DNA from 2 places in the Agrobacterium sp. H141 genome. Region 2 is predicted to be linked to the other one. Evidence: predicted binding sites of a transcription regulator. Region 2 holds the regulator's gene; the other holds the start of a gene.
The links. Region 2 encodes LexA, which represses DNA repair genes until DNA is damaged. Its sites were predicted from a motif close to TGTTCNNNNTGTGTTCNG; they were not measured.
Positions count from the first base shown of each region.

Region 1 (3,115 bases), 110 kb from region 2:
CGACCTTGCTGGTGACACTGGATCCGCCGGGGCTTGCGCCGCTGTTTCTCGGGCTGACAAGTGGAATGAATTCCGTACAGCGCCGTATGGTGGCGTTGCGCGGAACGCTGATCGCCTTTGCCATTCTGGCAGTGTTCGCCATTTTCGGCGCGCGCATTCTCGATCTGCTCGGCATCTCCATCGGTGCCTTCCGCATTGCCGGCGGCATCCTGCTGTTTGCCATTGCCTTCGAAATGATCTTCGAGAAACGGCAGGAGCGCAAGGAAAAGGCGCGCGACCAGGCCGTCACCGAAGATCACGCCCAGAACATCGCTGTCTTTCCGCTGGCGCTACCGCTCATCGCCGGCCCTGGTGCCATTTCCGCAACCATCCTTCTGTCCGGTCATCTGCCAAGTGCAATCGAGCGTATGGAGCTGCTGGCCGTAATCGCGGTCTGCATGTGTCTGGTGCTGGGTGCGATGCTGATCTCCGGCCCGCTCAACCGCTTTCTCGGCAATACCGGGCGCATGATCCTCACCCGATTGCTGGGCGTGCTGCTGGCGGCTCTGTCGGTCCAGTTCGTGGTCGACGGTGTGAAATCGGTGATCACCGGCGCGTGATGGCGCGTTGCTTTCGCATTAGCGTCACGGACCCGGATGTCAGAATCGGAAAAGGGCCGCAAGGCCCTTTTCCTGCAAACACCAATGTTCGGCCTGGCGCCTCTCGATCAAAACGGAATATCGTCGTCCAGATCGCGTGAGAAATTGCCGCTGCCCTGATTGCCGCCACGGGCGCCACCGCCAGCGGCTGCACCGCCCTGGGCGCCGCCGCGCGACTGGTTGTAGTCGTCGTAACCGCCGCCGTTGCCGGTACCGCCGAAATCGCTGCCGCCACCGAAGTCGCCGCCGCGCGATGCACCGCCACCGTCGCCGCGCCCGCCCAGCATGGTCAGGTTGCCGTTGAAGCCCTGCAGCACCACTTCCGTCGAATAACGGTCATTGCCGGTCTGGTCCTGCCATTTGCGGGTCTGCAGCTGGCCTTCGATATAAACCGTCGAGCCCTTCTTCAGATACTGCTCGGCAATCTTGCACAGACCTTCATTGAAGATCACCACCGTATGCCATTCGGTTTTTTCGCGGCGCTCGCCGGACGTGCGGTCGCGCCAGCTCTCGGATGTCGCGATCCTCAGGTTTGCGATCGGTCGTCCATCCTGGGTGCGGCGGATTTCCGGATCCGCTCCCAGATTGCCGATCAGAATGACCTTGTTGACACTACCTGCCATAACTCACATCCTTGCCGCTATCATGGCGGCCCTATTCATTGCCTCGTTTGCGCACACCTTAAAGCAAAGCGCAGCGCGATTGGATTTTACTGGCCAGAATTCGGCTTGTAATCCACAGCCAATTATGTTCTTTTTTTGTTCTATAAATTGCCTATGATCCTGTCAACCGAATCGGGGAGATTGCAGAGAGTTTCTTGCATTCGCCTCGACACCGGCTTGTCGATGCCTACATAAAGACCCGTCCTCCTCCCTGACAGGCTTGTTATCTATGAGTGATCTGAAGACCATTTCCATTCGCGGCGCGCGTGAGCACAACCTCAAGGGTATCGATATCGATCTGCCGCGCGACAGCCTCATCGTCATGACCGGCTTGTCCGGCTCGGGCAAATCGTCGCTCGCTTTCGACACGATTTACGCCGAGGGTCAGCGCCGTTACGTCGAAAGTCTGTCGGCCTATGCCCGTCAGTTCCTTGAAATGATGCAAAAGCCGGATGTCGACCAGATCGACGGATTGTCGCCGGCGATCTCGATCGAACAGAAGACCACCTCGCGCAATCCGCGCTCGACGGTTGGCACTGTCACCGAGATCTACGACTATATGCGTCTGCTCTTTGCCCGTGCCGGAATTCCCTATTCGCCGGCCACCGGCTTGCCGATCGAGAGCCAGACCGTGTCGCAGATGGTCGACCGCATCCTCGCATTCGAGGAGGGCACGCGTCTTTATATATTGGCGCCGATGGTGCGCGGTCGAAAGGGCGAGTATAAAAAAGAACTTGCCGAGCTGATGAAGAAGGGCTTCCAGCGCGTCAAGGTGGACGGCACCTTCTACGAGATTGCAAACGTTCCGGCGCTCGACAAGAAGTACAAGCACGATATCGACGTGGTGGTCGACCGCATTGTGGTGCGCCCGGATATCGCCAGCCGCCTGGCCGACAGCCTGGAAACCTGCCTGCATGTGCTGGCAGACGGTCTGGCGATTGCCGAATTTGCAGACAAGCCTTTGCCGCCGGAAGAAACGGCAGCGGGCGGTTCGGCCAACAAGTCGCTGAACGAGACCCATGAGCGGGTGCTGTTTTCGGAAAAATTCGCCTGCCCGGTCTCCGGCTTCACCATTTCCGAGATCGAACCGCGGCTGTTTTCCTTCAACAACCCCTTCGGTGCCTGCCCGACCTGCGACGGTCTTGGTTTCCAGCAGAAGATCGATGAAGCGCTGATCGTGCCCGAGGCCGAGCGCCGGTTGAACGACGGGGCCATTGCGCCCTGGGCCAAATCCTCGTCGCCCTATTACAACCAGACACTGGAAGGGCTGGGCAAGGAGTTCGGCTTCAAGCTGTCGAGCAAATGGTCCGATCTGCCGATGCCGGCGCAAAAGGCGATTTTGCACGGCACCAAGGAGAAGATAGAATTCAATTATGCCGATGGGGCGCGTTCCTACAAGACGGTCAAGGAATTCGAAGGCATCGTGCCAAACCTCGAGCGTCGCTGGAAGGAAACCGACAGCGCCTGGGCACGCGAAGAAATCGAGCGCTATATGTCGGCCGCCCCCTGCCCGGCCTGTAACGGCTATCGCCTCAAGCCGGAAGCGCTGGCAGTCAAGATCGACGGTCGCCATATCGGCCAGGTGACGGAAATGTCGATCAAGAATGCCGGTGCCTGGTTCGAGACACTGCCGGAAAAGCTGACGGCCAAGCAGAACGAGATCGCGGTTCGCATCCTCAAGGAAATCCGCGAACGCCTGCGTTTTCTCAACGATGTCGGCCTCGACTATCTGTCGATGTCGCGCAATTCCGGCACGCTGTCGGGCGGCGAAAGCCAGCGCATCCGGTTGGCCTCGCAGATCGGCTCGGGCCTGAC
Region 1 covers NZ_CM169893.1:2,227,191-2,230,305, reverse strand. Annotated here, with positions in the region: gene ACWPM9_RS10180 (MarC family protein) at 1-599, shown strand, start outside; gene ACWPM9_RS10175 (single-stranded DNA-binding protein) at 707-1,261, opposite strand; gene uvrA (excinuclease ABC subunit UvrA) at 1,530-3,115, shown strand, end outside.
Region 1: uvrA (excinuclease ABC subunit UvrA) is a predicted target of LexA. The motif match lies at 1,387-1,404, and genes of this name have one in related genera.

Region 2 (3,115 bases):
CTGGCCTTTCTTGACGTTGATCGCACGACCAGTCTTGGCAGCAGCGACCAGCAGGTCTGTCTGGCGACTGAGGAAGGCCGGGATTTGCAACACGTCGACCACCGGCGCGACGATGGCACACTGTTCCTCGGTGTGAATGTCGGTCAGCACAGGAAAGCCGAATTCCTTTTTAAGGTCTGCAAACACCTCAAGTGCCTGCTCCAGCCCGATACCGCGCTTCCCAGACAGAGATGTCCGGTTGGCCTTGTCAAAAGAGGACTTGTAGACGAGGCCGATGCCGAGCGTGTCGCAGATTTCCTTGATCTCGCCAGCCATCATAAAGGCGTGGTCGCGGCTCTCCATCTGGCAAGGGCCGGCGATCAACGAAAAGCGTGCGCTATTGGAAAAGGTGACCTTGCTTGCGCCATCGCCAACGACCACGCTTGAATTTGGTGAAATGCTCATGCCTTGTCCTCGAATATGAATGTTACGCCCTGACCCGCCGATGGTGGAACCACAAGGCGACCCTCCCGGGCTTCGTAAGAAATGCCATTAGCGGCAAGAAGCGCACCTGTCACGCCAAGATCGCCCACGGCAACGACTAATCCCGCGCCCTCAAGACCGGCGGTCCTGCTCATTACAGATAGACCATAGCTGCGGGTAAATCCGTCCGGCGTCATCACTTCTATCTGAGTGCCGCCGGCAGCGAATTCCAGTCTGCCGCCTCGGGTTGCTGAAGCATGCGCCTGAAACACAGCATCGATATAACCCTCAAATATTGAGGGGTCTTCCGCCGTCAAGATCACGCCACTCACACGCATTGCGCTATTGTCGTGTTGCGCCAGCGCCTCCTTGTCGATCGCCAGCGGCAACAGTCGCTCACAGGCAAACAGCAGCAGGTCAGGCGCTTGTTCATCCTTGGCGAAAGCCAGCTTGAAACCGGCTTTCGCCTCGCTTCCATCGGCCGCTTGAACAGGTCGCTCGAAAGACAGCATCTTGCCGGCAGACCGTCCCTCTGCCTCGAACCTTGCGTGATCCGCATCCGCGTCGCGGCTCTCGGCAATAATGGCCGACAGCCCCTCGCCACGATCTGCCCGAAACGCTTCATGGCGCGCCACAAACACATTGCCCTGCCGTATCGCGTCGTGGCATTTCTCAGGATCGGCAACACCCAGAGGCTCCAGATATCCGCCTTCGGAAAAATAAACACAGGCATTTTCGGTGCCGAATGGATGGAGCGCATCGGCTGCCACCGTGAAACCGAGCGCCGTCAACCGGTTGCGTGCGACCCCAAGCGCTCCGACAGGCAGGACAATATGATCGAGCGCGCGGGCCGGCGAGGCAGACGATGAATCCATGAACGGTTCCTCAGCATCAAAACGCGTCGGTTGTGCGCCATCGCAGGCTCAAACACAAGACATCGCACTTTATCGAACACTTTAGTTCTGATGTGCGCGCCGACCCATCAATTCCATTGTTGCCAGCCTCACAAAAATTTAGTCACTTGCAGAACACAACTGGAACAGATAGTGTATGTTCTGGATTTGTTTCATCAAAGGGAATCGCAATGCTGACCCGCAAACAACAGGAATTGTTGCTCTTCATTCACGAAAGAATGAAGGAGTCCGGCGTGCCGCCATCCTTTGATGAAATGAAAGATGCACTGGATCTGGCCTCCAAATCCGGCATCCATCGTCTGATCACAGCGCTGGAGGAGCGCGGTTTCATTCGCCGGCTACCCAACAGGGCAAGAGCACTGGAAGTGATCAAGCTTCCCGAAGCCTATTCACCCAGCATGCAGCCACGTCGCGGCGGTTTCTCGCCCAGCGTCATCGAGGGCAGCCGCGGCAAGACGCCACCGCCGATGCTGCGCCAGCCGAGCGAAGACAACAACAATACGGTTTCCGTTCCGGTGATGGGTCGCATTGCCGCCGGTGTGCCAATCTCTGCCATTCAGAACAACACTCATGAAATCAGCATTCCCGCCGAAATGGTCAGCAGCGGCGAGCATTATGCGCTTGAGGTCAAGGGTGACTCGATGATCGAGGCCGGCATCCTTGACGGCGACACCGTGATCATCCGCAATGGCTCGACCGCCAGTCCGGGCGATATCATCGTGGCGCTGGTCGATGACGAGGAAGCAACCCTGAAGCGCTTCCGTCGCAAGGGTGCGTCGATTGCTCTTGAAGCGGCCAATCCGGCTTACGAAACACGGATCTTTGGGCCTGACAGGGTCAAGGTTCAGGGTAAGCTGGTCGGCCTGATCCGCCGCTATCACTGAGGTCGGTGAGCACGGTCTCCACTGGTTTCATATCATAGCGGCCGCTGCGCCAATCATATCTACGATGCAGGCTCCAGGGCCTTGCACGGCCGGAGAAAGCAGAGCGCAAAGCGATTGCCCCGTTGCTGTGCGGGCCTAGCCATATTTCCAAAGAGCCCGTTTTGCGAAGTGTATCGGGCGTGATCAATCTCGCGCCCGAGCGACAATGGTCATAGCCAAGCCGTCGCGCAGAAATAACAATATCACCGAGATCGCAGGCCAGGCCTGAAAGCCGTGGCTCCTCAAGTGTCACCACCCGCCAGCCCCCGCTGATACGGGCAACGCACCAGACCTTGTTCAGGCAACTGAACTGGCCGTCGACCGACATGTCCAACATATGTGCGAGTTTCGTGCTGGCGTAGCGTATCGCATTTTCCGAAAGCACGGGAAAGCGGCGACCACCATCAGGGGTCGCGATGTCCCGCGGCGCAATCGCCTTGGCAAGCAAGGCATCCTCTTCGACAGCAGGTTTTTGATGGCTGTGGCGCTGCAAACCGTTCTGCCATTGGGTAAATATGAAGCCCGGCGGTCGGGCGCTCGTAGTGGCGATCACGTCCGCATTGTTGGCACCATTGCCGATCAACCCAACCAGACGACCGTCCTCATAGATCAGCAGATCGGCAGTCCTGTCTTTAGGAAGCGCCAATCCGGTGATCAGACCAACTGCGAGGATGGCGGTGCCAATATGCCTGATGCGACTTCGAAGCAGTGCCAGTATCAGCATGCCCGTAACCGCTAACGGCAAAACCCAACGGCCAGCCGCGCGCTACCGACATCGCCACCCCATTCGGCGACAGTATGGGCAATTGCGATGAC
Region 2 covers NZ_CM169893.1:2,118,353-2,121,467, reverse strand. Annotated here, with positions in the region: gene kdsA (3-deoxy-8-phosphooctulonate synthase) at 1-444, opposite strand, end outside; gene ACWPM9_RS09760 (VOC family protein) at 441-1,337, opposite strand; gene lexA (transcriptional repressor LexA) at 1,547-2,260, shown strand; gene ACWPM9_RS09750 (hypothetical protein) at 2,214-3,023, opposite strand; gene ACWPM9_RS09745 (ComEC/Rec2 family competence protein) at 3,035-3,115, opposite strand, start outside.